4 regions of the Bacillus sp. LQ01 genome follow, and region 4 is predicted to be linked to each of the others. Evidence: riboswitches for the same ligand, from Rfam matches in the RefSeq annotation. Region 4 holds a riboswitch; each other region holds the start of a gene.

Region 1 (8,470 bases), 390 kb from region 4:
ATTATTACATATGAAGTGTGGAAATTATCTGGATTACCTAGAAATCGCGTAATCGGTACAGGTACATCATTAGATTCTTCTCGCTTAAGAACAATTTTATCTGAAATGTTACATGTAGACCCTCGTAGTATTCATGGGTATTCATTAGGAGAACATGGTGATTCTCAAATGGTTGCTTGGTCTCATGTAACTGTTGGTGGAAAGCCAATTCTGCAAATTTTAGAAGAACAAAAAGAACGATTTGGTGAAATAGATTTAGATGAAATTGTTGAGAAGACTGCAAAAGCTGGTTGGGAAATTTATAAACGTAAAGGAACTACTTATTACGGAATTGGAAATTCTCTAGCATATATTGCGAGTTCAATCTTTAATGATGATCACCGTGTCATTGCTGTATCAGCCATTTTAGATGGTGAGTATGGTGAATATGATATTTGTACAGGAGTACCAGCTATTATTACTAGAGACGGTATAAGAGAAGTTGTAGAACTCAATTTAACAGAGGATGAAGAATCTCGATTCGCAAAATCAAACGATATTTTACGTGATTATATGAAAACAATTGGTTACTAACTTATAGAAGAAGGTGAAACAAATGAAGGAATATATAATGTCTCGTGTATTTAAAGCATCTGCTGGAATCGCACAAGGTATTTTCGTATCCCTCGGAATTGGTTTACTGATCGAAAATATAGGAAGAATTGTTGATATACCATTACTTATTACAATCGGAGTTGTTGCAAAATCACTAATGGCACCGGCAATTGGTGCCGGAATTGCTTTTATGCTCGGTGCAAACGGTCTTGTAATCTTCTCAGCGATGGTAGCCGGAGCAATTGGTGCCGGATCCATTTCAATTACTGAAGCTGGTCTAATTATTAAAACAGGTGAGCCAATCGGTGCATTATTAACAGCAACTTTAGCTGTATATATTGGTAAACGTTTAAGTGGAAAAACTGCGTTAGATATGATGCTCGTTCCATTTGCGGCCATATTAGGTTCTGGTTTAGTTGGTATTTGGTTATCTCATAATATTACTCCTGTTTTAAATACAGTTGGAGCGTTTATTAAAGATAGCTCAGCTGGTAGCCCATTCATCGCTTCTATCGTCATTGCAGTCGTTTGGGGACTATTACTTATCTCTCCAGCTTCATCAGCTGCGTTAGCAATTGCACTTAGCTTAGACGGTGTTGCAGGTGGTGCTGCTCTTGCCGGATGCGTCGCTCAGTTTATCGGATTCTCTGTCATCTCAGCGAAAGAAAATAATTTAGGTGGCATATTAGCTCAAGCACTTTGTACTCCGAAAGTACAGTTACCAAATATCACTAAAAATCCAATGATTCTCGTCCCAACTGTCGTTGCCAGTGCTATAGTCGGTCCAGTATCCGCATTAATTTTCCAACTGGAAGCAGGAAAGGAAATTGCAGGTCTTGGATTAAGTTCTCTTATCGCACCAATTAATTTAATTTCCAGCCAAGGATGGGAAGTTCTCCCGGCGATGGTAATTACTTATATCGTCATTCCAGTAGCTGTTTCTTATATACTTTACATTGCTCTTAAAAAAGCAGGTCGTATTCACTCTGGTGATATGACTGTACCGCAATCTTAAATTGAAAATCTCCTTAATAATATATAAAAGCAGACTGATAAGCCACAGTCTGCTTTTTTGTCATGCTACATTCTATGATTTTGTTTTACTGGAACTCTTATTGGTTCTTTGGCCAATAAGAGCTGAACGCCGAAGTAAAGTATACTTGCAAGTGTCATTCCAGAAACGGCATCTACAAAGGCATGCTGCTTCGTAAATAGCGTTGATAAAATAATAAGTGTACCGAAGAAAGTAAGGATGTAATATTCAAAAGCATGCTGTTCTCTACGCTTAAAGGCAGCTAACATAATTACAAATGTAGTAAGAACGTGAATGCTAGGGAAACAGTTTACTGGTTGATCGATACTATAAATATAGCGAACTAGTTCAGAAAATACATCTGTTCCAACGACAGTCGGACGCGGTACAGTTGTTTGCCAAAAATAATAAATAGAAAAACAAGCAAGCTTTCCAAAAATAACACTACTTAAAGTGACATAATATTGCTTTCGGTCAGCAAAGCAGTAATAAATAAGTGCGCCGTATAAGTATGGAAACCAAAGTAAATAAGGAATAATAAATGCTTTTACAAATGGAATCCAATCATCTACTACAGTTGTAACGTCTACTGCGTGAACAGTCGATTTATTTAATACGTCGTAAAGGGGACTTACGAGCACGAGTAGAAGTATATAACTTAACGGAAGAAAAGATGAAAGTTTAAATTTCTTCATGTTGATCTCCTATGTTTAGTAATGTAAGTAAATTCAATTGATTATAATATAGAAACGTGAATTGGGCTATCGATTTTACTTACATTTTCTTGAATTAACCTTACGTTTTTGTCACTTGACTAAAAAGAAGGAGAGGGTGCTAAATGAAGCGTTTATCGTATTTCTTATTTTTTATATTGATATGCCTAGTAGGTGCTGGGTGTGCAAAGGATAAAGCAGGAGAGAAATTAGAATATAACGGAAGAGCACTCGTAATTGGAGTTGTTGGAGAAAAGCCGAAAGATACGTTTAGGAATGTAAAGTTTGAAGAAATGAAGTTAGAGGAACTGGAAAAGAAATCTAAGGAAGTGGATGGTTTTCTAATAATGAAAGATCACTTTCAAGAAGCCTCAACAGAGCAGTATAAAAATGTATTTTCATCGCTAAAGAAACCAGTGTTTTTTATCGGTTTACAAGATAAATCATATTCAATTTTTATTACAAAAGGAATAGAGTATAACAGTGCACGAAAAGATGTAAATGCTATGTATACGCAAGGCTTTGCAAATATCGGAAGTGGTGAAGGGCAACAATGGGCAATTGGTTTATCTAATGGTGGAAATACAGAAGAAAGTATTCATAATATGTATATCGTCGTATTTCAAACCATCGCAGATTATTTGAATAGATGATGAGGGAGCCTGTAAACGAGGCTTCTTATTTTTTAATCAAACGTTTGTTTAAGCTGTATGTTCGGTAGGAAGAAACTGATGTAACTCAATGGTTAACAAAGAGAAATGGAGAATTAATCAAACGTTTGTTTAAGCTGTATGTTCGGTAGGAAGAAACTCCTGTAGTTCAAAGGTTAAGAAAGAAAAATGGAGAATTAATCAAACGCTTGTTTAAGATATATGTTTGGTGCAGAATCTAAAAAATTTATATATTTATTTTTTTCTTAACAAATGGCGGAAAAATAAGAAAAATTCGCAGGATTATTAAAAATTATCACGAAATAAGTAAAAGTTTAGCGAATAATGGTTTGAAATAATAAAACGTTTTCTATATGATAAAGGTAAAGGTTAGTAAAAAAGTAGGTGAATTTATGACAGTAACATTTTATTCATATCCAAAGTGTGGCACATGTCAAAAGGCAAAGAAATGGTTTGAGGCAAACGATGTAGCATATGAGATGATTCATATTGTTGAAAATCCACCATCAAAAGAAGATTTACGTAATTTACATGAAAAAAGTGAATTACCATTAAAAAAATTCTTTAATACAAGTGGAATGCGTTACCGTGAACTTGGTCTAAAAGATAAGTTGAAAGATGCAAGCGAAGACGAAATGTATGAGCTTTTAGCATCTGATGGCATGTTGATTAAACGTCCAATTGTAACAGATGGAACGAATGTAACACTTGGTTTTAACGAAGAGCAGTTTGAAAGTGTGTGGAAAAAGTACCAATAAGGTATTTTTACATAATTAATACATTCACTGGAGGTACAGTCATGAGCATTCCAAATAATTTACGTTACTCTGAAGAACACGAATGGGTAAAAACTGAAGGTAATGAAGTTGTTATCGGTATCACTCACTTTGCACAAGGTGAGCTAGGCGATATCGTATTCGTTGAACTTCCTGAAGTAGGTGCAACAATCGAAGCTGACGAGCCATTCGGAAGCGTAGAATCTGTTAAAACAGTTTCTGAGTTATACGCACCTGTAAGCGGTAAAGTTGTAGCAGTAAACGAAGAATTAAGTGACCAACCAGAACTTGTTAACGAATCTCCATACGAGGGTGCATGGATGGTTAAAGTTGAACTTTCTGATGCAAGCCAAGTTGAGAAGTTATTAACTGCAGAAAAATATGCAGAAATGACAAACCAAGACTAATTATAGTCGACTAAAGGACAGCCTTTGTGCTGTCCTTTTTTATTTTGTGTGAAATAATGAAATTCAAGTTATATGTAAATAAATAAGCTATTATGAGAAAAACTGTTTTGTGGTAAGGTTTCATAAGTCTTCACAATCTAAACGAGCCGCTTGCGCTTTTCATTGTCCATCTCCACCTCCTAGCCCTTCATGTCTAAGAACCTTCCGTACGAGAAGACAAAAAGCATCTTCTGTACGAAAGAACCTTAGCCAACAGGGCTGAACAGTCGGTTCCGCTTTTCGTTGTCTAGCTCCAGCGGCTAGAACAGTCGGTCATTTCACTCCTTCACTTGAGGCAAAAGGCGCCTCTAGTTCAGGAGTTCCAATGCCCTCCTGTTCTAAACGAGCCGCTTCCGCTTTTCTTTTGCAAAAATAAACAGGAAACAACATGAAAATAACGAATATACTATATACTAAGTTCAAGGTTATATAGTATATGGTGATCGGGTGATGACATATGATTTATGTAGAAAAAGTCATTATTGTAGAAGGTACATCAGATAGAAGAAAGATTGAATCTATTATTCGTGAACCGGTGGAAATTGTTTGTACAAATGGTACAATTGGTTTGTCGAAAATGGATGAGCTCGTTGATCAGTTTTTTGATAAGGAAGTGTATGTGCTAGTGGATGCTGATGATGCTGGAGAAAAGTTAAGGAAACAATTTCGAAAAGAATTTCCGCAAGCCGAGCATATCTATATTGATCGCTCGTACCGAGAAGTGGCAACTGCGCCATCTACACACTTAGCAAATGTATTATGGGGAGCCGACATTGACGTTTATACAGAATATTTACGGTAAGGAATGATAGAAGTGATTGATTGGACAGGAGCCGAAGCTACAGCCCTAATAGAGAACGAAGAAAAAACAGTATTATATGTATATACTCCAATGTGTGGAACATGCCAATTAGCAAAAAAGATGTTAACAGTTGTTGAGATGACAATTGAAGGCCTCAAAATTGGGATGTTAGATTTAAATTATGCTCCGTATTTAGCGAAAGAGTATGGGATTGAAAGTGTACCTTGTTTACTTGTTTTTGAAAATGGGACACTGATGAAGAAGATATACGCATTTCATTCGGTTGAATATTTATATACGGAATTAAAGTAGGCGGCAAAATTTTTGCCGCCTCGACATATTTCTTGGGAAATATGTCGAGATGCAGGGTGGATACAGTATTTGTCGAGCGAAAATAACAGGATTGCTCTTTAGTGAGAGGGAATGGTATGTAATAGAAAGTGATATGAAGGATGTGATTTAGGGTGAGATTATATTCTTTGCTTCAATCATTTGTAAATTACGCTAATGGTCAATATCATTTAGAACCGCTTTTAAGACAAGAAGAAAAAACTGTTAATTTTCGCTTTGGAGATGAAAGTTGTTCGTTACAAATTTCAAGAGATTATATAGAGCTGGTACATGAGGAAAGAGGAACGGAACAAATCATTTGCTTAGATGAAAAGGATATAGAACAATTGGTGAATGGAAATGTACGATTGCAAATGTTAATGAACGATGGACGTGTACAATATTCAGGAACGTACCGAACGATGTTATTAGTGGAATCGATGTTTCATATATGTAAACCGATGTCAGTAGGTGCTTAAAATTCTGAAGTTTCATTTTTTGCGAAAATTTCTGTTGACATGGTGAGTGTATATTGATACAATTCAAGTCATAAAATATAGACAATTTCATAAATTTCAAATCAGACGAAAATTGAATCTGATTTCTCTTATCAAGAGAGGTGGAGGGACTGTGCCCTGTGAAGCCCGGCAACCGTCAACTTATGTTGAAATGGTGCCAATTCCTGCAAAGCGAATGCTTTGAGAGATGAGAGAGAGGGATAATGTTGTTATATACGCATATAAACCTTTCTGCTTCTCTAAAGCAGAAAGGTTTTTTTATTGTTTGAATGTGGAGGACATTCAAATAATAAAAGTAATGATAACAGTGGACTACACGCATTAAAAATAAAAAATTGCGGAGTCGATCCAAACAAAAAAGGGGTGAACATCATGATTCTATTAGAGAACGTAAAGAAAATATATAAGGCGAAAAGCGGTGATGTCACTGCTGTAGATAACGCCAATTTAAAAATAGAAAAAGGCGAAATATTTGGTGTTATTGGATATAGCGGCGCTGGAAAAAGTTCGTTAATCAGATTGTTTAATCAGTTAGAGAAACCGACTTCTGGCCAAATTACAATTGCGAATCGTGTTATATCAGCAATTACAGGAAGTGAACTTCGTAAGGCAAGACAAGAAATCGGAATGATTTTTCAACACTTCAACTTACTTTGGTCACGAACTGTACGTGAAAATATTGAGTTTCCACTTGAAATTGCAGGTGTTGATAAAGCGAAGAGAAGAAAACGTGTTGATGAATTAATTCATCTTGTTGGATTAGAAGGAAGAGGAGACGCGTACCCATCTCAGCTGAGTGGAGGACAAAAGCAACGCGTCGGGATTGCAAGAGCATTAGCTAACAATCCACAAGTGCTTTTATGTGATGAAGCAACGTCAGCTCTTGATCCGGAAACGACAGATCAAATTTTAGATTTACTATTAGACATTAATAAGCGTCTTGGTTTAACAATTGTACTCATTACACATGAAATGCACGTGATTCGAAAGATTTGTAACCGAGTGGCGGTAATGGAGAGAGGAAAGATTGTAGAAACAGGTCCAGTACTTGATGTATTCCGTAATCCGAAGCAAGATATTACGAAACGATTTGTACAGCAGTTAACAGATTCTGAAGATACAAATGAAACAATTGAAAATTTAATTGAAAAATATCCAGATGGAAAAGTAATTCGTTTGCAGTTTATCGGTGAGGCTGTAGAAAGACCAGTGCTTCAACGATTAATGCAACGCAGTGATATAGAAGTTAGCATTTTGCAAGGAAATATTGCACAAACGAATAACGGTTCTTACGGTAGTTTAGTTGTTCATTTAAATGGTGAGGAAACAGCGATCCAGCAAGCAATAGAAGGAATTCATCAAGATCAAGTAGAGCTGGAGGTGATTGCACATGGATAAGTTACTCGCAAATGTTGATTGGAATCAAATGTTAGAAGCAACTGGTGAAACGTTATATATGACGGCAATCGCAGCCCTTGCGACATTTGTTTTAGGACTAATTTTAGGATTGTTACTCTTCATGACAGCAAAAGATAATTTATGGGAAAACAAATCAATTAATACGGTGATTGGAGCATTCGTAAATATATTCCGCTCTATACCGTTCATCATTTTAATTATTTTATTAATCCCATTTACAAAGATTCTTCTTGGAACAATTCTTGGAGCAAGTGCAGCTCTGCCGGCTTTAATTATTGGAGCCGCACCATTCTACGCGAGAATGGTTGAAATTGCACTTCGCGAAATTGATAAAGGTGTAATTGAAGCTTCAAAAGCAATGGGAGCAAAAACAAGCACAATTATTTTGAAAGTGTTAATTCCAGAATCATTACCAGCATTAGTATCTGGTATTACGGTTACGACAATTGCTTTAGTAGGCTATACAGCAATGGCGGGAGTTGTTGGTGCTGGTGGCCTTGGAACACTTGCTTACTTAGAAGGATTCCAGAGAGGGAATAACGATGTAACAATCGTTGCGACAATTTGTGTATTACTAGTTGTATTTTTAATCCAGTGGATTGGTGATAGTTTAACGACTCGAATAGATAAACGATAATAAAAACGGGAGGATATTTTAAATGAAAAAATTATTACTTACGGCACTTATTTCAACTTCAATTTTTGGGTTAGCTGCTTGTGGCGGGAAAGATAAAGATGAAAAGAAACTTGTTGTTGGTGCTTCTAACGTACCGCATGCTGAAATTTTAGAAAAAGCAAAACCGTTACTTGAGAAAAAAGGAATTGAATTAGAAGTGAAAAAATTCCAAGATTACGTGTTGCCAAATAAATCGTTAGCGGATAAGGAATTAGATGCAAACTATTTCCAGCACATTCCGTATTTAGAAAAAGAAATTAAAGATAAAAAATATGATTTTGAAATAGCAGGGAAAATTCATATTGAACCAATTGGTGTATATTCTCAAAAATATAAGAGTTTAAAAGAACTTCCAGACGGGGCGACAATTATTATGAGTAATTCCGTTACTGACCATGGACGTGGTTTAGCAATTTTACAAAAAGAAGGCATTTTAAAAATTAAAGACGGAGTAGATCCAGTTAGTGCAACTCCAAAAGATATTGCAGATAA
Region 2 (8,470 bases), on a different contig from region 4:
AACAGGAATAACTAAAATAGATGATTTCTTACCCTTTACAACCTTCTTATCTCCCTTCTTATCCACTGCTCGAAGCTTACTACTACTTCTTGTCCATGGAATCAAAAACAAAGTAAGAATAGCTAAAACTACAAATTTCATCAAAGGCACTGTCCCCTTTTCTTTTGTATTCCCTTTTAGTATAACAAATAAAGGTTATTAAGGTGAAAATAGGAATAGTTATATTTTTTTACTACTTAATACAATCCCGCTCACTACATATAGAATAGATGCAATATAAAAAATTGTACCAATCGTAAAGAAATCTACTAAATATCCCGTGGCAATAACCGCTACTGCTCCGCCAATGGATGTCCACACATGGTATTTTCCAATCTCATAACCAGCCTTTTCCTGCGCAACCTTTCGTGCTAACGAAGTCTTCTCAGTATTACGCTGCACAGCACCTAAAACGCCCATTACAATTTGAAGAATATACACATGCCAAACTTCCGTGGCAATTGGAAAGCAAAGCATTAAGATTGCCATGGACCAAGCGTATATGATTAATAATTTTTTATCCCCTACTTGATCAGATACCTTTCCCACTAGTGGATATACAAGTGCTGATGTTAAAGCAAATAAGCCATACGCCCAGCCAAATTGCGAGAAGCTATTTCCAACGTTTCGAAGCAATAATATATAAAAAGGAAATACCATACTTCCTGCCATCATGATGATACTTTGCGAAGCCACAAATCTTCTATATGTCATTTCGTATACTCCCTATAAAATAAATTCACAAATCTCTCTTCTGAATCTACTTCCTTCTTTTTCTTGAGAAATTCTTCAATGCGAGGATATGCACTCTTTAACTGCTCTTTCGTTGGATAAGAATAATACGGCAAATAGTAACTACCATTATGCTTTAAAGTAATATCAATCATCTTTCGAATGACATCCTCTGTTTTCTTTATCTCACTCTCTGAGCGTCCCTGGTTAATCAAAAGAACCAGCGCAAACATATCATCTTTCGCATAGGACAAAACTGCATTTTCATTCTTTTCCACGTAACGAATCGTAATGTTGAGTAAATTAAACTCTTCTTCATTTAATACATTACGTAAATCATCTATATACTCTGTGAAAGCATCTATAGGCACAAAGTATTCTTGTAACACTTCGGTCCTATTTGGATTTTCATATTCCATAAAAGCACTATCTGATCTCATAACGTTATTACGCGTCTCATACTTTCCATCTGTACGTTCAAAATAACCTCTTTGTATATCCCAAAATGTATTCTTTCCCCAATCACTATAACGTGATAACCCAAGTAAAAATTTCGGTGCAGCTATAATATTTTCTTCCTTTAATTCACTGTACTCTTCTCTCATATTTTGATTTTGTGCCAAAGTATAATCTGTCACATACATCTCTTTTAAAAATGAATTTGGAGCAACAGAAATACGCGCTAAGTGCATACGAACATTCTCATCTCTTTTCACTTTCTCTTTGAAATAAGATGCGTATTCTTTATAATCTATCATTCTCGTGTGCATTTCATATAATTCATCATCTGTTAACTTCAGCGTCACATCTAAAATAACTCCAAATAAACCGTAACCCCCAATGACATATGGAAATAACTCTGCATTTTCTTCTCTACTTACATTACGTACCGTGCCATCTGCCATTAACAATCTAAATGAATCTACTGTATCAATCAGTGCCTCATGACGAATATCACGCCCGTGTACATTTACACTTAATGAACCGCCAACAGTAAAAATATTTTGAGACTGCATGACCTGTACCGCAAGGCCATAAGGATTTATTTTCTTCTGAATATCATTCCAGGTGACACCACTTTGAACTGTAATCCGCTTCTTCTCTGGATCAAATTCTAATATTTTATTATATCCTTTCATATCGAGCATCGTGCCATTCGGATAATATGTCTGTCCTCCTTGGCTATGTTGCATGCCTGCAATGGAAATTTTCTCTCCTGAAACTTTTGCATCTCGCACTAATTTTATTAACGAGTGCTCTTCCGTAGCACTTTCAACACGTTTTATTTTTGTCGGAAGCAATTTACCTACATCACTCATAATAGGATGATCAATTTGTTTTTTATACGTATGTACAGACGTTGCAAGCAAAACCGTATATGCGACAATGACCGCTGCTATCTTTCTTTTTTTCAAAGGACACTCTCCTTATTAGCAACAAAAAGAGATACCCTTTCTTTCAGGTACCTCTCTTGACAGTGATTACTTTGCTGCTGGCAATTGTATTGGATCAAATTTATCATACGATGTAAACTTTGCATCCGTAATAATGTGCGCTTTATCCTCACCATTGCTACTCATAACCATATCTATCTTTGCTGATTCATATTTAAAATCTTTTGTAATAATATATTCCCCATCTATTTCTTCTATCTTTGCATTTTGGCCTTGTAGCATTTGTTTCTGCTTTTCATCCATACTAGCTAGCATACTCTCTGTCTCTTGCCCTTTTAATGCAAACTTCAGCTTATAATTATCTCCACTTTTCTCCATCTTCACTTTATTTAAAATTTCCGATGGAATCTCTAAATTATCTACCATTCCTTGAGTCGCGTTCATTCCGTTAGCATTCAATTGTTCCTCTGGTACAGACATAATTTCACCCGTATTAGGATTTTTCAACTGACCAGCAATTTTGCCACCCACATCATAAACAACAACCTCTGTACCAGAAACATTCATTTCAGAACGAGAATTTTTTTTCTTCGGCTCTAGTTGCATTTTAGCCTTTATTACATTCATCTCTGTTCCTTCAGCCTTTATTCCCACATCATATGTCATCGTTACATTTTCTTCGTTTTTAAAAGCTTCATTCGCTTTATTAAAAACATCCTTCGCTGTTAATTCCTTTTCTTTCTGCACAGCTTCTTTTTTCGGTTCGTCAGTCTTTTTTGTTTTCTCATTACTACACCCTACTCCTAGACCGACTGCAAGTACTAAACTTGAAATTAAAATAAGTTTTTTCATAACGTCCCCTCCTTCCCAAAAATAATATCATCTCTTTTCCTATGAAATCTATATAATTCGTAATATTTATCTTTAAATTTATTTCCTATATAACAACATGTTTGAGAAAAAGTTTAAATATGATGTAAATAATAACAACTCATTTCAGGAGGTCATTATGAAAGCGATTATTTGTACAAAGTACGGACCACCTAATGTTCTCCAGCTTCAAAATGTAGAAAAGCCTAAACCTAAAAAAAATGAAGTATTAGTTAAAATTCACGCAACAAGTGTATCGACTGGAGATTGTAGAATACGTGGCTTTAATAGCCCCCTCTTATTTTGGATTCCTATGCGGATCATATTAGGTTTCAGAAAACCGAGAAAACCTATACTTGGCGTAGAGTTATCCGGTGAAATCGAAGACATTGGAACAGATGTAACACAATTTAAAAAAGGAGATCAAGTTTTTGCATTAACAGAACTAAACCTTGGTGGTTATGCGGAATATACATGCGTGCATGAAAGTGGATTAATAGCATTAAAACCTACCAATGTGACATATGAAGAAGCTGCCGTTATTCCTTTCGGCGGAACTTCAGCATTGCACTTCCTTAGAAAAGGACAGATAAAAAAAGGGCAACGAGTACTTATATACGGCGCCTCTGGGTCAGTAGGGACAGCTGCCATACAACTTGCTAAATACTTCGGGGCGACTGTCACAGCCATTTGTAGTAGTTCGAATTTCGATCTAGTAACAACTTTAGGGGCAGACAACATAATTGATTATATGAAAGAAGATTTTACTAAACAGGGCGAGCACTACGATATTATATTTGATGCAGTTGGAAAATATAAAAAGTCTCTTTGTACAGATGCATTAATGCCTAATGGAAAATATGTATCTGTGAACGGAATGATGGCAAAGGTCAGTAAAGAAGATATGAACCTACTAAAACAACTAGCTGAAACAGAAAAGCTAAAACCTGTTATTGATAGAACTTACCGATTAGAAGAAATTGCTGAAGCTCATATATATGTAGAAAAAGGACATAAAAAGGGGAACGTTTCGATTATCTTAAAATAAAATATATTCCGAAAATATCATTGACAATTCTTTTTGTACGATTTACTATTAGTACCATATTCAAAACTACATACACATACTCTTATCAAGAGTGGCGGAGGGACTGGCCCGATGATGCCCGGCAACCGAGCTTATGACGTATAAGCTAAGGTGCTAATTCCTGCAAAACGAGTTTTCGTTTTGGAAGATAAGAGAGGAATCTATTTCGTCTATTCGGCACCTCTCTTATTTTTGGGAGGTGCTTTTTATTTTGGAACGTATATGAAGGGGGATTTATAGATGAAAAAGGTATTATTAAGCATTGTAAGCGGAGCAGTATTATTATTAGGCGCATGTAGCGTGAGTTCAGATAAAGAGGTAAAAGCATTAGACGAGAAAAAGATTACTGTCGGTGTAACAGGTGGACCACATGAACAAATTTTTGAAAAGGTACAAGAAGTTGCAGCAAAAGATGGTCTCGAAATTGATATAAAAGTATTTAATGATTATGTAGCGCCAAACGTATCTTTAGATGAAAAAAGCCTTGATGTAAATAGCTACCAAACGAAATCGTATTTAGATGTATTTAAAGCTGAACGCAATATGAAATTAGCTGAAGTATTTTCAACAGTAACATTCCCTATGGGCGTATATTCTAAAGATATAAAAGATGTAAAAGACTTAAAAGAGGGCGACGCAATTGCTGTACCAAATGACCCAACGAATGAACTTCGAGCTTTAAAATTATTTGAAAAAGCAGGGGTTTTAAAAGTTGATCCAAAGGCTACAGAAAAAGCGACTGCAAAAGATGTAATTGAAAATCCAAAAAAATTAAAGATTGTCGAATTAGAGGCATCTCAATTACCAATACAACTAAGTGAAGTGAAAGCAGCTGCAATTAACACAAACTTTGCATTAGGTGCAAAATTAAGTCCAGCGAAAGATTCTATCTTCCGCGAAGGAAAAGATTCACCATATGTGAACTGGGTCGTTGTTCGTACTGAAAATAAAGATGATGCCGTTGTAAACAAATTAAAGAAAGCTTATCAATCTAAAGAAGTAAAAGAGTTTATCGAGAAAAAATTTGATGGTTCAGTTTTACCATCTTGGTAGGAGCTTACGATAATGATTGAATTAAAAAACATATCCAAAGTATTTACAACAAAAAAAGGGAATGTTGAGGCTCTTAAGTCTACTTCCCTTAAAGTAGAAAAAGGCGAGGTATTTGGAATCATTGGGTATAGTGGCGCTGGTAAAAGTACATTGATTCGATGTGTAAATTTATTAGAAAAACCAACGACAGGAAATATCATTGTAAACGAACAAGACTTAACAACGTTATCGACAAAAGAACTAGCAAAATCGAGACAAAAAATCGGAATGATCTTCCAAGGATTCAATTTACTTAAAACTGTTACCGTTTATGAAAATATCGCATTACCGTTACGGCTTGCTGGCATTCCAAAAGCAGAAATTGAAAAAAGAGTAGAAAAGTATTTACGCATTGTCGATCTTTTTAATAGAAAAGATGCGTATCCAAGCGAACTTTCTGGTGGTCAAAAACAGCGTGTTGCAATTGCTCGTGCGCTATCACATGAACCTGAAGTGTTATTAAGTGATGAAGCAACGAGCGCATTAGATCCCGAAACAACCGATTCTATCCTTGATTTGTTATTAAAGATTAACGAAGAAATCGGAATTACGATTTTACTCATTACACATGAAATGAATGTCATCCAGCGTATATGTGACCGCGTTGCTGTTATGGAACATGGATCTGTAGTCGAAAGTGGGACTGTAAAAGATATTTTCACAAACCCACAACATGTAACCACGAAGAAATTTGTAAATAGCGCATTTGCAGCGAAAATTCCAAAAGAGGTACAGAAAGAACTACAAAGTACTGGAGAAATTGTAACACTTTCATTTATTGGCACTACTTCAGGGGAACCTGCCTTAGCCGTTGCCACAAAACGTTTCCAAGTGTATCCGAATATTTTATCCGGTAATATTACGCAGTTAAAACATGAAGCATATGGGAAACTAGTCGTTCATATGCAAGGGGAACAAAATGAAATCCACCGTGCTTTATCATTTTTACAAGAGCAAGGAATCATCGTAGAAGGAGGTAGAACAGATTATGGGAAACAAGTCCTTTTTGGATGAATGGGGTAAAGTCATATGGGAAGCCACAATCCAAACCTTTCAAATGACATCTATCTCATTACTCATCTCGATCCTTATTGCATTACCACTTGGCGTCACACTTGTTTTAACGAGACCTGGTGGACAGCGTGAAAATAAAATCATCTATCCTATTCTTAATACAATTATTAATATCATTCGCTCTCTTCCATTTATCATTCTATTATTCTTTATTTTACCTTTTACAAAGTTTCTAATGGGAACGTCCATTGGCGTGCAAGGTGTTATCGTACCGCTTGTCGTCTTCACAGCCCCTTATATCGCACGTTTAATGGAGACAGCTTTACTAGAAGTCGATCGCGGTGTCATTGAAGCCTACCAAGCGATGGGAGTCTCTACTATAAAAATCATTTGGCACGTCATGGTGAAAGAAGCTCGTCCCTCCCTTGTACTCGGATTAACAATCGCAACGATCGGCTTAATCGGCGCAACAGCAATGGCTGGCCTTGTAGGTGCTGGCGGGCTAGGGGATTTAGCATACCGCTTCGGACATTTACGCTACGAGCCTGAAGTAATGTATGCAACCGTCTTTATTTTAATTATCCTCGTTCAAGGATTACAGTCTTTAGGGAATGGTGTTGCACGAAGATTGAAGAAAGATTAAAAAAGAAGGCATCTCACCCTGGTGAGATGCCTTCTTTTTTATCTTTTAAATCCACCTTCTGAATGAATAACTTGCCCAGTAATCCACTCGGCCTCTTCACTTACTAAAAATTTAATGAGTCTAGCTGCATCCCTTGGCTCACCAATTCTGCCAAAAGGAAACATCGGCTTTAACCCTTGTTTTATCTCTTCAGTCATCCATCCTGTATCGGTTGGTCCTGGATTAATTGCATTCACTGTTATTCCTAAATGAGCTACCTCTGCTGACAACGTACTAGTAAGAGCATCAATAGCTCCCTTCGTTGTCGCATAAGCTAGTTCTCCTGCCATAGGACCTTGAAATTGCCCCGAAGTAATATTAACAATTCTACCACCAGATTTCTTATCAAATCCCCGGGAAAATTGACTACTGAGCAATGTAGTCGCACGAACATTTACCATATAATGCTTATCTAATTCTTCAGCAGTCAACGTAGAGAAATCATTATTCGTAGAATATGCTGCATTATTAATTAATATATGAGGGTACCCTAATTGTTCAGTAACTTTATTTATAAGCTCTTTTGGTGCATCATTCTGAGTTAAATCTAACTCCATACTTGATACTTTAACACCGTTTTTTAGTAACTCTTCTTTTAATTGTATTTGTTCATTTTTATCAACGCCCCAAGGCATCTCTTTATCGTAAGCTGTCCAATACGTAAAAAATATATCGTATCCTGATTCTGCTAATTCTTTACAAATCGCTGCCCCTATACCATCTAGACGACTTACCCCTGTAATAACTGCTACTTTATTTTTTAATTGGTTCATCATATACTCCTCCAAGTTTAAAGGACGCATATTTTATATAAGAGATATAAACTTTCCCACAAAAAAGACAGATACATAAAATAGGCACCTATCCTTATAAAAGGGATGTACAAGCCAAATATGCATTCCTTGAATGATTTACAGATAACTAAATAAACCCTCGCTTATGAGAGCAAAATTTATCTATCTAGTTTCTAATCATTACAAGTTCATCCACATATTGAGTCTTTGTCTCCTTTACATATATCTCTATTCTTAGTTTATCAAAGCAGATAAAATGTTACAAAAAATAAAACAATTATTCACAACCTATCCTTGTTCACATTCTCTCCATTGTGAATCTTTTCACATTGGATATATAATAAACGTGTAAATACAATATTGGAGGGATTTCAATGGTTATCAATTTTTTAAGAACTGATAAACGTGCTACTTTCATATTATTACTTTTACGACTTTACATAGGATATACATGGTTCGCTGCTGGGATAGGCAAAGTCTTCGGACAATCTTTTGACGCAAGTGGCTTTCTAAAGGGTGCTATTGCTCAAGCATCAGGGGACCACCCTGCAGTACAAAGTTGGTGGGCAGATTTCCTTCAACATTTTGTCCTTCCAAACGCAGACCTATTTAGCTTTTTAGTTCAATGGGGAGAAATTTTAGTAGGTCTAGGTTTGATTTTAGGCGGATTAACAAAAACAGCTGCATTTTTCGGAATCATAATGAATCTTTCATTTTTATTAAGCGGAACTGTTAGTGTAAACCCAAACCTGCTTATTTTGACTAT
Region 3 (7,045 bases), on a different contig from region 4:
CTTTCCCTTTTTTTCACCTTCTATTAAATGAAGCTCTGCATCTTCTAGAAAAGCGTCCACATCTTCTTCTTTAATCCCTTTTGTTATTAAATATACTTTCGTATCGATTAAAAACTTTTCACCTTCTTTAGAAATCTTCATTATAACCCCTCCCTTATTTAACCATTTCTCTTCTATTCGTCTTCATCATAATTTCAAGGAAGATTAAAATAAACAAACTTCCGTATAAACATATAATTTGAAATAACATTGGCACGAGATCTTCTGATGTAAATGTTTTAAATAGTAACATAATCGAAAGTGGAATAATTAAATATAAGTTTTTAAACCATCCATCAAAATACATATTTACCGCTACTGTAATGATAAAAATACCACCAGCCAATAAATAACTTTGCATTTGATTGAATATAAACATTTTTGTAGGATATATCACATCTAGTACCATAATGACTCCCATTAAACACATTGGCGCTATCATTACTAAAAACCACATAGAAAACCACGTTTTTGAAAAACTTGTTACAAAAGTCATTTTGCGAAGTAGAAAATTAGGACCTATAACAACTAAAATAAATGAAAAACTATAACCGATACACTGAATAAGTGAAATCTGTAACATTCCATGGTTCACTATTAAGATAGAAGCAATAATCCAAAACGATACGATATTCATTACTGTAAAACCAATTTGCTTCCACGTTTCCTGTCTATCCCTTTCCATCACTTTTACAAGTTCATTTGCATATTCTTTCGGTGAGCTTCCGAAAATATCTTCTACACTCTTCCCCTCACTCTCAGCTTCTATTAAATGCAACTCTGCATCTTCTAAAAAGTTTTCAATATCACTTTCTTTTACACTCTTTGCCGTCAAAAATAATCTCATATCTAACAAAAACTTTCGCGCTTCACTTGATAGCATTATTTTTTTCTCCCCTTCCCTTCAAGTAGACGCTCTACACTACTTTGCATCGCTTCCCAGCGATCCATAAATTCACCAAGTGCTTCCTCGCCTTTTTCTGCTAATGTATAATATTTTCTCTTTGGACCAGATGGAGATTCCTTCATTACGCTTGTTATTAGTCCTTCTTTTTGCATTCGTATTAATAACGGATAAATACTTCCCTCACTCGCCATTGTAAAACCATACTTCGCTAGCTTTTCACTCATTTCATAACCGTATATTTCGCCTTCAGAAATAATAGCAAGTAAGCATCCTTCTAAAATCCCTTTCAGCATTTGACTTGTCGACATAATTTAAATCCTCCTAACGATATTTTTTTCCAAATGTTTGCAGGAATTTCATTATAGCTTCTCTAAATAGAGCACTATGAAAACTTTATTATGAAGGGATGTTTTTCATCATGGTTACAAATCGAGTTGTCTTTTTAACAGGTGCTGCAAGTGGTATTGGTTATGAAATGGGAAAGGCTTTTGCAAAAGAAGGTGCAAAAGTTGTGATTACCGATCGACTTGAAGAACGTGCAAAAGAAGCTGCTGAACAATTACAAAATGAAGGTTTTCAAGCTATCGGTTTAAAATGTGACGTTACATCTGAAGAGGAAATTACAGCAGCAATTTCTCAAACAGTTGATCATTTCGGTTCATTACATATATTAATTAACAACGCAGGAATGCAACACGTTTCACCCATTGAAGACTTTCCAACTGAAAAGTTCGAGCTACTAATTCAAATTATGCAAATTGCTCCGTTTATCGCAATTAAGCATGCCTTTCCGATTATGAAACAACAAAAATATGGTCGTATTATTAATGTCGCTTCTATTAACGGCCTTGTCGGATTTGCTGGAAAAGTTGCCTACAATAGTGCAAAACATGGCGTAATTGGATTAACAAAAGTTGCTGCTTTAGAAGGTGCTACGCATGGTATTACTGTTAATGCCCTTTGCCCTGGTTATGTCGATACCCCTCTTGTACGTAATCAACTACAAGACTTAGCTACTACACGAAATGTACCACTTGAAAATGTTTTAGAAGATGTTATTTATCCACTCGTCCCACAAAAGCGCTTATTACAAGTACAAGAAATCGCTGATTATGCGATGTTTTTAGCGAGTGAAAAAGCTAAAGGTATAACGGGACAAGCTGTTGTTATAGATGGTGGTTATACCGCTCAATAAAAATAAAGTTTGCTCAAGAAGAGCAAACTTTATTTTTATTCCCGAGGATCTTCGTACTTTAGTAATTGCCGCGGGAGCTTCTCAATTGCAACAATTACCCCCTCTAGTTTACTTTCAATACGGTGGAGTAAATATAATGTTACAACAATCGGAAACCCTACATTACCTATCATCTTGATCCACTCTTCCATCCTCTTCCCCTCCTTTCATTATATAAGTAAGAGAAAACACTGCATTTAGGCATAAAAAAACAAGCTATTATGTATTAGCTTGTTTTTCAAATAATGATGCAATTTCTCGTTTATAGTCCCCGCGTATAATACCTTTCTCAGTAATAATTCCTGTAATTAATTCATTCGGCGTTATGTCAAATGCTGGATTATAAACATCCGTTCCAATTGGTGCTACTTGTTTTCCAAAGATTTTCGTAACTTCTGTTTCATCTCTTTCTTCAATAATAATTTCAGCTCCAGTTTCTTTCGTAACATCAAATGTTGACAGTGGAGCAGCAACGTAAAATGGGATATTAAAGTGCTTTGCTAAAATAGCTAAATTCATTGTCCCTATTTTATTTGCCGTATCTCCATTTGCGACAATTCGATCCGCCCCTACAATAATTGCATTTATTTCTTTCGTTTGAATAGCATGAGCTGCAGTATTATCTGTAATAAGGGTCACATCAATATTTGCTTGCTTCAATTCCCAGGTCGTTAAGCGACCACCTTGTAAAACTGGTCTCGTTTCACACGCATATGCATGTAAACGCACACCTTTCTCTTTTCCAATATAAAAGGGAGCTAATGCAGTTCCATATCTGGCAGTTGCGATACTTCCAGCGTTACAGATTGTTAAAATATTATCGCCATCTTTAAAACATGTTAACGCATATTCCCCAATATTTCGGCACACCTCTTCATCTTCCTGCTGAATGCGAAGCGCTTCTTCTTCTAATGTTTTTTGTGCTTCTTTTATTGTAGTAATCTCTCGAATAGATTCTCTCATACGATCAATTGCCCAAAATAAATTTACTGCTGTCGGGCGTGACGTTCCTAAATAATTACAATCTCTATTAAACTTCTTTTGAAATTCTTCAATATGTACAGTGTTATATTTTTTTGATGCAAGCGCCAAGCCAAATGCAGCTACAATTCCAATTGCAGGCGCTCCTCGTACTTCTAACATTACGATGCTTTTCCAAACCTCTTCAATAGTCGTCAATGTTTTGTATTCTGTGCTATGCGGCAATTTCGTTTGATTTAATACCGCAATTGCATCACCTTTCCAGCTTACAGATCTCGGAACAGTAACAATTGTACTCACGCTTTTACGCCCCCTGAAACTGTCTGTTGAAATAATATTCGAAACAGTTGAAGATCAGCACTTTTAGATTCATATTTTATTAGTTCTTTACCTAAGGATAGCGCTTGTTTCTTAGCTTGAATTCTTGTTTCTTTATTTTCTATTTCATCTAAATCTGCTACATGAGCTAAACCAATTGTTCTACGAATCAGTTCACATCCGGCAAATCCAACTGCATCAGTAAAGATATTTTGCAAAATAATTGGTAACCATTGTTTTTCTTTCGTATATGCTTCTACACCTTCTCCAATCCATAACTTTGTAAAAGTTTCTACAAAATAACTCCACGTCTTTTCTATATGGAAAAATAGTACACTTCTTTTTTCTTCTTCTCTAGATAAAGCATTTAATAATAGATTTGCAATAAATTGACCTATGTCAAATCCAAATGGGCCATATGTCGCAAATTCTGGATCAATCACTTTCGTTTCAGAAGGTGACGAAAAAATACTACCAGTATGTAAATCACCATGAATAAGAGTTTCTTTTCTTGTTAAGAACTTATATTTATATTGTGCTACTTTTAGTTTTAAAGTTTTATCACTCCAAAGTTCATCAACCACGAGCTGTAAATCTGGCTCATAATCATTTGTATCATAATGTCCAAACGGATCTGTAAACACTAAATCCTCTGTAATTTTACAAAGGTCCGGATTTACAAAGGTACCTTCTAGTACCCTCTTCTCTTCTGACTGTAAACCAAAATCTGAAGTATAAAATAAAACATGTGCTAGAAAACGGCCGATATGCTGGGATAAAAGCGGATATTCTTCTCCGTCTATTAATCCTTTTCTTGTAATTGTTAGTCTTGATAAGTCTTCTATTACCGTTATCGCTAACTCTTCATCATGACTGTACACTACTGGAACATAATCCGGTACATACTGCGCAAAAATTTGTAATGCCTTGCTTTCAATCGTTGCTCTTTTTATAGACAATGGCCAGCTTTCACCAACTACTTTCGCATAAGGCAGTGCTTGTTTTATTATAATGGATTTCTCTCCATCATCTAATTTGAACACGTAATTTAAGTTTCCGTCTCCAATTTCATGACAAACGACATTTGCCTTCGCTTCAAAATAGCCATGATCTTTCGCATATTGTACAGCTGTTATTTCTGTTAATGAATAATATCCCATCGTCTTCTCCCCCTTTTTAAATTCAGAGGTTTTTCTAACATAGAAAAACCTCTTTCCACTAAGAAAGAGGTTTGAAGTTTATCTTCTCCCCTCTTATCTGCCAGAAAGTTTTACTTTCTGCTGGAATTAGCACCGTGCCTTTTGGCGTAATAAACGCCCCATTTCACAATGGTATTACGGTCGGTTGCTGGGCTTCATCGGGCCAAATCCCTCCACCTGCTCTTGATAAGAGTTGTATAATTTTTTGAATTTTTAACTTTATGTTGAAGACTATACCAAGAATAAAAATCACTTGTCAACATTTTATTTGTATAATTCTGGACGGCGATCCGCAAAAACCGGAATTCCTTTACGTACTTCTTTAATTTTCTCGAATTCAAGCTCTCCAAATAAAATTGATTCCTCTTCATTCGCCTCTACTACAACTTCACCCCAAGGGTCCACAATTAAAGAATGACCCGCAAATACATTATTTGGATCCTTTCCTGCTCTATTACACGCAACAACATAACACTGATTTTCAACTGCTCTTGCTTGCAATAGCAAACGCCAATGTGCTAAACGAACTAATGGCCATTCTGCTACAACAAATAATACTTTTGCCCCTTTAGCAGTATGGACACGCATCCACTCTGGAAAACGAATATCATAACAAATTGTTCCAGCGCATTCGACATCATCTAGCTTAAATTCGCCCGTACCATTACCGGCTATTAAATATTTATGTTCATCCATAAGCTGAAATAAATGTACTTTACTATATTCGTTGACTAGCTGTCCTTCATTATTTACAACATACATCGTATTTGTAACGCCTTGCTCTGTTTGCTTTGCTATAGAACCACCAACAATATGTATATCATATTGCTTCGCCCATTCTATTAACTTTTCTTTCGTTTCCACTCCATCCCTATCTGCAATTTCAGAAAGTCTCGTTAAATCATATCCTGTTGTCCATAGTTCTGGTAAGACGATAACATCTGGCCTTTCCTTCATAGCTTCGCTTATTTTATTTTTAGCATTCTCAATATTTTTTTCTACATCTCCAAAAACAATATCCATTTGAATACATGCGACTTTCATTTTTTCAGCCCCATTCTTATTTTTTTCTTTACAAAATACTGGAAAGATTATATCATTTGTCACTAGAATTGTAACAACTTTCAAAAGAGGTGGAAAGTATGAAATTATTTCAACCTTCTGAGATAGTAACATCATTGCCAACACAATTTTTCGCTTCACTTGTTGCAAAAGTTAACAAAGTCGTTGCAGCTGGTCACGATGTTATTAATCTAGGTCAAGGTAATCCAGATCAACCAACACCGCAGCATATCGTAAAAGCTTTACAAGATGCTGCCGAAAAGACCATTCATCATAAATATCCGCCATTTCGCGGACATGAAAGCTTAAAGGAAGCCGTGGCTACATTCTATAAACGTGAATACGGCGTCGAATTAAACCCAAAAACTGAAGTTGCTATTTTGTTTGGCGGGAAGGCTGGACTAGTAGAATTACCGATTTGTTTTACAAATCCTGGTGATACGATTCTCGTTCCGGATCCAGGTTATCCAGATTATTTATCCGGAGTTGCTTTAGCAAAAGCACACTTTGAAACAATGCCGCTTATTGCAGAAAATAACTTTTTACCAGATTATACGAACATTGATGACTCTATTGCAGAGCGTGCAAAATTAATGTTTTTAAACTATCCAAATAATCCTACCGGTGCTACTGCATCAAAAGATTTTTTTGATGCAACCATTCACTTTGCTAATAAACATAATATATTAGTTGTTCACGATTTTGCTTATGGCGCTATCGGATTTGATGGTCAAAAACCTGTTAGTTTCTTGCAAGCAGATGGTGCGAAAGATATAGGAATTGAAATTTACACATTATCAAAAACTTTCAATATGGCTGGCTGGCGCATCGCTTTTGCTGTAGGGAATGAAAGTGTGATTGAAACAATTAACCTATTACAAGATCATATGTATGTTAGTATATTCGGTGCAGTTCAAGATGCTGCTCGAGAAGCGCTATTAAGTTCACAGTCTTGCGTAATAGACCTTGTAAATAGTTACGAATCTCGAAGAAACGCTCTTATTTCAGCCTGTCACTCAATTGGTTGGAATGTAGACATTCCAAAAGGATCATTCTTTGCATGGCTTCCCGTTCCAAAAGGATATACCTCTGAGCAATTTTCTGATATTTTACTAGAAAAAGCACATGTCGCAGTTGCTCCTGGTGTTGGATTTGGTAAGCATGGGGAAGGGTATGTCCGTGTTGGTCTCTTGCATGCAGAAGATAGATTACGAGAAGCCATTAATCGAATTGATAAATTAAATTTTTTCAAAAAGTAATTGACAACACGAAAAATATCTGACAAAATTCAGTTATCTTAAAAAT
Region 4 (8,470 bases):
TGTTGCTCGCAAACTTCATGTTCAAATACACCGAACATTTTTTCCTTAAGGGGATACTTTGGAACACCATAATGATAGTACAAGCCAGCCTGTGCTCCCCAGCAAATATGGAGCGTAGATGTTACATTCGTTTTTGAATACTCCATAATATGTTTAAGCTCTTCCCAATAATCTACCTCTTCAAAAGCAAGGGTCTCCACTGGCGCTCCTGTAATAATGAGCCCATCAAACTTTTCATTTTCAATATCACGAAACGTTTTATAAAAGCTTGTTAAATGTTCTTGCGTTACATTACGAGATAGATGTGATTCCATATGAAGCAAATGAACATCTAATTGTAACGGTGTGTTTCCAATTAAGCGAAGTAATTGTGCCTCTGTGTCTTGCTTCGTTGGCATTAAATTTAATATAGCAATTTTCAAAGCGCGTATATCTTGTGTTTCCGCTCGCTCCTTCGTCATTACAAAAATATTTTCTTTTTGTAACACTTTGCGAGCCGGTAAATCTTTATCAATTATGATCGGCATGTGTTTTGCCCCCAACTAGAGCTGCTTCCAAATCTGCAATAATATCAGAAACATCTTCTATACCAACTGATAAACGAATTAAATCAGATGTAACACCAGCTAAACGCTGATCTTCAGCATTTAATTGTCTATGCGTCGTACTAGCAGGATGTATAACACAAGTTCGTGCATCAGCTACGTGTGTTACAAGAGTTGCTAGTTTTACATTTGCGATAAATTCTTTTGCTGCTTCTAATCCGCCTTTAATACCGAAAGTTAAAACACCACTAGCACCTTTTTTCAAGTACTGTTGTGCCAATGAGTAATTTTCATTACTATCTAAGCCCGGATAATTCACCCATTCAATACGTTCATGATTAGCAAGCCACTTAGCAACTGCAAGAGCATTTTCACTATGACGTTCCATTCGTAAATGCAATGTTTCTAAGCCAATATTGCTAATATATGCATTGAATGGGCTCATACAATTTCCATAATCTCTTAATAGCTGAACACGTGCTTTCACAATATACGCTGCTGCACCAAAGTTTTGAACGTAACTTACACCGTGATAACTTGGATCTGGTTCAACAAGTTCCGGATACTTTCCATTTGTCCAATCAAAGTTTCCACCGTCAATTACAATACCGCCTAAGGAGCTCGCATGCCCATCGATATACTTCGTCGTAGAATGAACAATAATATTTGCCCCATGTTCAAACGCCTGGCATAAATAAGGAGTTGCTAATGTATTATCAACGATAAAAGGTACCTCTAATTCTTTAGCAGCAGCTGAAAATTCTTTAAAATTTAAAACATTCATCGCTGGATTTCCTAACGATTCTGCATAGATAAGTTTCGTCTTGTCATTAGCAAGCGCCGTAATTTCATCTGCCGTTAAATTTGGATTAAAGAACGTAACATCAATGCCCAGTTTACGCAAACTCACTCCAAATAAATTAAACGTTCCCCCGTAAACCGTTGAAGAACAAAGTAAATGATCCCCACTACTACAAATATTTAAAACTGCGAGCATAATAGCTGCTTGCCCAGAAGCCGTTGCAACAGCTCCTACACCGCCTTCTAAATCTGATAACTTCTGCTCAAATGCGGCTAGAGTAGGGTTTCCAATACGTGTATAAATATATCCTTCTGCCTCTAAGTTAAATAGGGCTGCTAAATCATCTGAAGTATCGTATTTATATGTTGTACTTTGATAAAGTGGTAAAACACGTGGTTCACCATTTTTTGGCGTATAGCCACCTTGCACACAAATTGTTCCTTTTCCCCATGATTCTCCCATCTCTCATTCTCCTTTCTTTTATACAAAATAAAAAACTGCCCCTTTCCTGAAAACAAGAAAGGAGCAGTTTGAAAACACGCTCTAAAGGCTCTTTCTTATCTCTCAGGATTACTACCTGCAGGATTTGGCACAATTCCGTTATACGGCTGTTGCCAAGGTTTCATCGGGCCTGTCCCTCCACCTTTTCTTGATAAGACTATGCAATTACCGTTGATTTTATAGCAATAATTTCCTAATGTCAAACGGTTTTTCTGAATGTTCTAAAATAAATGTTAACAGTTTCATATAAAGCAACAAAAGAAATATATTCTAGTCTATTTCAAAAAAGACCTTTAAAAACCTCAAATCAGTCTATAAAATTAAATAAGTAATTTAACCTATAAATTCAAATTCCCCTAAAGTTAGCCTATATGTTGAATAGGCCATCTTCTCAAAAAGATACTATATATATTCAATCCATTTTTCACTAGTATATTTCACTTTTTTACCTACTAAGATTTACATAACGGAGGTATAACATGACAAATAAAAAAGATATGCAGTACATACTTGCTCTATATGGCATTCTTCTAGGATCTATAGTAGGAGCTACAGTCTGGTTATTTTTAGTCACAATAAATATTGGAATCCACTTTATTTGGGGATACTTGCCTGAAGTTCTCTCTTTTCCCTCTTATTACACCCTTTGCGTAACAATAATTGGCGGGGTCCTTGTTGGTCTATCACAAAAACATTTCGGTACATACCCACGCCTTATGCCTGAAGTGATGGCTGAATATAAAAAAACTGGTCGAATCGAATATCGCTTTGTCCATCAGGCTACTTTAACAGCGATTATTGTTTTAATTTTCGGTGCTAGTCTTGGTCCAGAAGCCGCACTAGTTGGAATTATAGGCGGACTGTGCACATGGGTAGGGGATCGCTTTAAATTTGCCTTAAAGGGTATGAATGAGCTAACCGAGATCGGAATTGGAGCTACTTTAAGTGTCATTTTTAACGCACCATTATTCGGTTATTTAGCACCAAATGAAAATGAGGGGGAACAAATTGCTGCTTTTTCTAAAGGAAAAAAGGCGATTGTATACTTAGCTACTACTTTCGCAGGTTTTTCTGTTTATTTACTACTGAGTAAACTCGATAATCGTGGATCCTTTATTGTTGATTTCGGGGAAGGTGCACTTTCTTTCAATGAATGGATCGCATTTCTTCCACTTGCTAGTATCGGTGCTATAGTTGGTTTCTTTTATTTCAAGTTAGAATTCACATTAGAGAAGTTAATCCACCCTTTTAGGGAATACAAACTGACACTCGGAATTATCGGTGGTATTTTATTAGGAATTGCGGGAACTTTTCTTCCGTACACATTATTTTCAGGGGAACATCAATTAAAAGAATTAGTTGTTGAATGGAGCCATTTATCTTTTTGGATACTACTTCTTTCAGGGATTTTAAAGTTGTGCATTACTGCCGTTTGTTTGAACACAGGGTGGCGAGGTGGACATATCTTCCCAATTATATTTTCCGGGTCAAGTATCGGATACGCTGTAGCATCTATTCTTCCTATAGATCCAGTAGCATCTGTTGCCATCGTAACGACAGCAATTTCAAGCTATGCGTTACGAAAGCCAATAGCTATAACATTACTATTACTTATGTTTTTCCCGCTTAATTTACTATTGCCCATGCTTGGTGCAGCTGCTATCGGGAATGCCTTTCCGCTGCCAAAACATAACGAAAATAAAAATTAATAAAAATAGGCAGTGGGGATGAAAGCTCCACTGCCTATTTTTTTATTACACATGCTGCTTTAATAACGCTTCTAACTCCTCAAAATTATGCACTTCATATGTCGGTATAATCCCACTATCATTTAATTTCCTTTCTGGATTAAACCAACAAGTATCAATTCCCGCTACATATCCACCTTTAATATCCGCGCTTAATGAATCTCCAATAATCAGCCCTTCTTCAGGTGCAAAGTTAGGAATCCGTTCAAAAACATAATCAAAATACTCTTTCATCGGCTTTTGAAAACCTGTATCTTCCGAAACAAAAACATCTTTAAACAATGAATGTAACCCTGCATTACGCAAACGTTTATCTTGCGTCTTAGAAACACCATTTGTCACTATATACAACTCATACTCCCCTTGAATTTGATTTATAAATTTAAACGCACCTTGCATGAGTTGATTTCCTTCTTCTAAGTAGTTACGGTAATTATTTTCGAATAATATTCCGTCTACTTCTTCTCCATACTCTTTAAACAACAGAGAGAATCGTGTATTTACAACTTCATTGCGTGATAGTTCACCTTTTTCAAAAGCATCCCAAAGACCTTTATTTATTTTTTTATAACGAGCCTCTATCTCGTCTGTTAAAGGGATTCCCTTCTCTTCAAAAAGCACCCGTAAAGCCACTTTTTCAGCCTTTTGGAAATCTAATAATGTATCATCTACATCAAATAGCAATGTTTTATATTTTTTCATAAACTCATCACACTCTCTTTTCTACAAAAACAAATTTACATAAATCGTATCATTCCTTCTTGTAAAGATAATAGGAGATATCTCATACTATACATGGGGGTGAAAATATGAAAATCAGCAAAAATGAGGAAGAAATTTATCAATACATGCAAATCCATCAATTCCATACCCTATTTTCATTTCATGTCTTGCCATATGTAGAGCTACATTCTTTTCAAACGAAAGAGATGATATGTAGCGAAGGAAATACTCTCCCTTATCTCTATTACTTAATTTCTGGGAAGGCAAAAATATATATGAGTCATAAAAACGGGAAGGTTTCATTAATTAATTTTATTCAAGCACCATCTTTTATCGGGGAATTAGGATTAATAGGAGTAGAAAATATTACTAAGTCCGTTGAAGTACTAGAAGATTGTGTGTGTTTGGCACTTCCTCTTAAAGATTGTCAGCAACTTTTATTACAAGATGCAACGTTTTTACAGCACTTATGTAAATTTATTGGAGAAAAGACAATTACTCGCACTGAAAATTACGCAAAAAACTATAGTTATCCTTTTGAAAATCGATTAGCTGCTTTTATTTTATTAACAGAGCAAAATAATTGTTATATAGAAAAACATACCGAGGCATCGGAATATTTAAATGTCAGCTACCGTCATCTTTTATATGTATTAAATCAGTTTTGCCAACAAAATTATTTAAGAAAAGAAGGCCGAACATATTATATACAAGATCGAAATACATTAGAAAAACTTGCTGATGAACTAAAAATATAAAAAAACAGCATTAACGTTTACATGTTAATGCTGTTTTTTCGAGTGACGATTATACTTTTAATTAAAATTTACTTGCTACTTTAGCTGCTTCTTCAAGACCTGCAGCAATGATTTCTTCTGCTTTATCTGGGAATTGGTTATGCCCTTCAATAACTACTGTTTCCATGTTTGTTGCGCCGAAGAAGCCCATCATACTTGCTACATATTTAACAGCCATTTCTACCTCAGCTGCTGGACCTTCTGAATATACGCCGCCTCTTGCATTTAATAATGCAATCTTCTTATCTCCGATTAGGCCAACTGGACCCTCTGGCGTATATTTGAACGTTTTACCAGCACGGTTTAAATAATCAATATATGTGTGCAATACTGCTGGAATCGTTAAGTTCCATAATGGGAAGCCGAAAACAACTTTATCAGCTTCTAGGAATTGATTTAAATACTTATCAGCAACTGCTACTGCTTTTGCCTCTTCTTCTGTTAAATCAAATCCTTTACCTACCTTGAATGTACCATTAATCATATCTACGCCTACATATGGTAATTCTTCTTTATATAAATCAAGTTCTACTACTGTATCATTTGGGTGTGCTTCTTTATAGTTTGCTAAAAATGCCTCATATAATTTTACACTAACTGCTTGTTCCGCTGGACGGTTATTTGCTTTAACGAATAAAACTGTTGCCATTATTTATTCCTCCTAGTACTCACTCTTATGTTGTTATATGCTTTCAAAAAAGGTATCCCTTGTAATTGTTGTTTTGTTGCTTACAAACATATTTTATCTTTATATAATGACAATTTCGTCCTCACATAGACGTATTTTTCCATAAAAAAAGTCCACCTTCCAAAGGCGAACTTGGTCTTACGACTTTCGTCTTATACAATTCCATTTTTCACTGCATATAATGCCGCTTGCGTACGATCAGATAAATTCAACTTACTCAAAATGCTACTTACATGCGCCTTAACCGTCTTTTCTGTAATAACTAAAACAGATGCAACTTCCTTATTGCTCATCCCTTTCGCTAATAGCTGCAATACTTCATTTTCTCTCGCTGTTAGCACATCCACTTGAATAGAAGGTTCTTCTTCCTTTTCTTCTACAGGTAATGTTTGAGAGAGAAGAGCATTTGCTATATCCGGATGTAATTGAATATTACCTTTATATGCGCTTCGAATAGCCTCAACAAGCTGATCTGGTTCTACATCTTTTAAAATATACCCACTTGCTCCAGCCCTTAATGCAGGTAACACATGCGCCTGATCAGAAAAGCTAGTTAATACAATTACTTTCACATTTGGATACTCTTTTTTAATATATGCCGTCGCCTCAACACCATCCATTTCAGGCATGTATAAATCCATTAATATAACATCGGGAGTTGTTTCTCCTACTTTCACTAACGCTTCTTTCCCATTATTCGCTTCTCCAACTAACTCTAAATCTTCCTGTGTACTTAAGAAAAATGCTAATCCTTTTAAAACGACTGTATGATCATCAACTAACAATACTTTTATTTTCACAAACTTCCCTCATTTTCACATCATAATGGTACATTTACTTTTACGCTCGTTCGTTTATTACTACTTACAATTTTAATTGTTCCACCAACTAATTCTACTCTTTCACGCATCGTAATCATACCTAGTGATTTCTTTTCTTTTATATTCTTTTCCACAAATCCCTTTCCTTGATCAACTATTTCTAATGATACATTTTTCTCATTCACTGTAAAATAAATCGTCGCTTCTTTTATACCTGCATGCTTACTTACATTGTTCAGTGCTTCTTGGCCTATGCGCCACAAAGCTTCTTCTACTACACGAGGTAAATCACGAACACCCGTAACTTGCTCCCTAATTTTCAGTCCCAAATTTTCACCGTACTGCTTTAGAGCTGGCAATAATCCTTTTTCTAATCCCGCCGGACGAAGCTGCCAAATTAATGTCCTCATTTCTTTCAAAGCTCCTTGCGCAAGTTCACGCATCTCATGCAAAGATTGATCTACCTTTTCATTTTTACCTTTTAAAACTGCCTCGGCGCCTTTTGTCATGAAGGTTAATGAAAATAATTTTTGCGAAACAGAATCATGTAAATCTCTTGCTAACCGATTTCTTTCTTCCATTCGCACAAGTTCACGGCGCTGCTCGTTTAACCTCAAATTCTCTATTATTAACGAAACATGGTTCGATAATGCTTGAATTACGTCTATTGTATTAGCATCAAACTCTCCATTATTCAGGCTAACACATAAAACACCAAATATATGGTTTTGAATATGTATTGGTGTAGCAATAACAGCTCGATTTAGATGTACATTATGTCCTATTTGATGTTTTATTAGAACTGGTTCATCTTGTTCTAACGCCCTCTTGGCCGCCTCTTTTATATCCTCTTTTAACTCTTCCTGAACGTAAGACGCTCGCAGAGATAATTCTTTTTCCTCCCTAATAAAAAGCGCTACTTGATTCCATTGAAATACTTCACCTACGTGATTTACCACTTTTTCAGGTAGTACATTAAACTTATGAATCGTTTTTAAATCTTGAATGAAACGCTCTAATTTCACATAATAATGTGCTCTTCTCTTTTCATTTTCATATAATTTTGTTCGCTTTAAAGCCGTACCAATTTGGAAGGCAACCGATTGGAGTAATACTAATTCTTCTTCTGAAAAATGTGTTTTACCCGGACTTGCAACATTTAACAACCCAAATTTTTCTCCCCCAGCTTTTAAAGGAACCGTAGCATGATGAAGAATGCCCTCCGTATCCCCCCAATTATATTCAATTGCATTATTAATTCTTTTACATTCAATAATATTAACGGCTCTCTCTAATTTTCCATCTACAAAACCTCGTAAACACCAACATTCACCTTCGCACATCGGGCGTTTATTTTCATATGTAAGTGCCTCTGGTAATTGATAATCAATTAACTTCGTATACTTCCCATTTTCATCCGCAAGAAAAATCCATCCTGTCGTTAAACCTGTTACACTTAGTAATTTCTCTAGGACAGCTTGCAATACATGATATGTATCATTTGATGTATTTAATGTTTCTGCAATTTCCTTTAATATAACTAATTCATTTGTACGATTATCTCGAAACATACTCAGTCTCCTGCATACAAGATTTTAAATAGCTCTTAAAATAAATCATCTACTTTTCACTTTGTACTTATTCGTAACATTGATATAATGGTGAGAACATAGTTTTCATTATATCACTCGAGGGGGCTTTCATAATGACATTAAATAAAGCACTTACTATCGCTGGTTCTGACACAAGTGGCGGTGCTGGTATACAAGCAGATTTAAAAACATTCCAAGAACTGGGCGTATACGGAATGACATCTCTTACAACAATCGTAACGATGGATCCACA

Evidence for each region. A riboswitch is a leader RNA that binds a small molecule or an ion and turns the genes downstream of it on or off. The one in region 4 is predicted to bind S-adenosylmethionine.
Region 1: another riboswitch for S-adenosylmethionine. It lies ahead of AC22L0_RS21125 (methionine ABC transporter ATP-binding protein); the one in region 4 lies ahead of AC22L0_RS23040 (bifunctional O-acetylhomoserine aminocarboxypropyltransferase/cysteine synthase).
Region 2: another riboswitch for S-adenosylmethionine. It lies ahead of AC22L0_RS28015 (MetQ/NlpA family ABC transporter substrate-binding protein); the one in region 4 lies ahead of AC22L0_RS23040 (bifunctional O-acetylhomoserine aminocarboxypropyltransferase/cysteine synthase).
Region 3: another riboswitch for S-adenosylmethionine. It lies ahead of mtnK (S-methyl-5-thioribose kinase); the one in region 4 lies ahead of AC22L0_RS23040 (bifunctional O-acetylhomoserine aminocarboxypropyltransferase/cysteine synthase).

Annotation. Positions count from the first base shown of each region.
Region 1 is NZ_JBYEZL010000003.1:85,674-94,143, reverse strand. It holds gene AC22L0_RS21170 (L-lactate dehydrogenase) at 1-573, shown strand, start outside; gene AC22L0_RS21165 (PTS sugar transporter subunit IIC) at 596-1,609, shown strand; gene AC22L0_RS21160 (phosphatase PAP2 family protein) at 1,675-2,322, opposite strand; gene AC22L0_RS21155 (hypothetical protein) at 2,466-2,993, shown strand; gene AC22L0_RS21150 (arsenate reductase family protein) at 3,404-3,769, shown strand; gene gcvH (glycine cleavage system protein GcvH) at 3,811-4,194, shown strand; gene AC22L0_RS21140 (toprim domain-containing protein) at 4,691-5,035, shown strand; gene AC22L0_RS21135 (thioredoxin family protein) at 5,039-5,347, shown strand; gene AC22L0_RS21130 (hypothetical protein) at 5,500-5,844, shown strand; SAM riboswitch class I at 5,970-6,077, shown strand; gene AC22L0_RS21125 (methionine ABC transporter ATP-binding protein) at 6,256-7,281, shown strand; gene AC22L0_RS21120 (methionine ABC transporter permease) at 7,274-7,939, shown strand; gene metQ (methionine ABC transporter substrate-binding lipoprotein MetQ) at 7,962-8,470, shown strand, end outside.
Region 2 is NZ_JBYEZL010000009.1:65,563-74,032, forward strand. It holds gene AC22L0_RS27990 (DUF3981 domain-containing protein) at 1-141, opposite strand, end outside; gene AC22L0_RS27995 (MFS transporter) at 220-753, opposite strand; gene AC22L0_RS28000 (FAD-binding oxidoreductase) at 750-2,186, opposite strand; gene AC22L0_RS28005 (DUF6612 family protein) at 2,253-3,017, opposite strand; gene AC22L0_RS28010 (NAD(P)-dependent alcohol dehydrogenase) at 3,175-4,083, shown strand; SAM riboswitch class I at 4,163-4,277, shown strand; gene AC22L0_RS28015 (MetQ/NlpA family ABC transporter substrate-binding protein) at 4,363-5,175, shown strand; gene AC22L0_RS28020 (methionine ABC transporter ATP-binding protein) at 5,188-6,228, shown strand; gene AC22L0_RS28025 (methionine ABC transporter permease) at 6,203-6,871, shown strand; gene AC22L0_RS28030 (SDR family oxidoreductase) at 6,910-7,686, opposite strand; gene AC22L0_RS28035 (DoxX family membrane protein) at 8,079-8,470, shown strand, end outside.
Region 3 is NZ_JBYEZL010000002.1:782,613-789,657, reverse strand. It holds gene AC22L0_RS16595 (DUF1129 domain-containing protein) at 1-141, opposite strand, end outside; gene AC22L0_RS16590 (DUF1129 domain-containing protein) at 155-922, opposite strand; gene AC22L0_RS16585 (PadR family transcriptional regulator) at 922-1,254, opposite strand; gene AC22L0_RS16580 (3-hydroxybutyrate dehydrogenase) at 1,365-2,141, shown strand; gene AC22L0_RS16575 (YvrJ family protein) at 2,177-2,332, opposite strand; gene mtnA (S-methyl-5-thioribose-1-phosphate isomerase) at 2,400-3,461, opposite strand; gene mtnK (S-methyl-5-thioribose kinase) at 3,458-4,639, opposite strand; SAM riboswitch class I at 4,730-4,871, opposite strand; gene AC22L0_RS16560 (carbon-nitrogen family hydrolase) at 4,943-5,806, opposite strand; gene AC22L0_RS16555 (pyridoxal phosphate-dependent aminotransferase) at 5,821-6,999, shown strand.
Region 4 is NZ_JBYEZL010000003.1:478,392-486,861, forward strand. It holds gene metA (homoserine O-acetyltransferase MetA) at 1-527, opposite strand, end outside; gene AC22L0_RS23040 (bifunctional O-acetylhomoserine aminocarboxypropyltransferase/cysteine synthase) at 511-1,809, opposite strand; SAM riboswitch class I at 1,902-2,006, opposite strand; gene AC22L0_RS23045 (chloride channel protein) at 2,328-3,557, shown strand; gene AC22L0_RS23050 (YjjG family noncanonical pyrimidine nucleotidase) at 3,603-4,298, opposite strand; gene AC22L0_RS23055 (transcriptional regulator YeiL) at 4,406-5,077, shown strand; gene AC22L0_RS23060 (FMN-dependent NADH-azoreductase) at 5,139-5,765, opposite strand; gene AC22L0_RS23065 (response regulator) at 5,957-6,604, opposite strand; gene AC22L0_RS23070 (GAF domain-containing sensor histidine kinase) at 6,625-8,196, opposite strand; gene pdxK (pyridoxine/pyridoxal/pyridoxamine kinase) at 8,331-8,470, shown strand, end outside.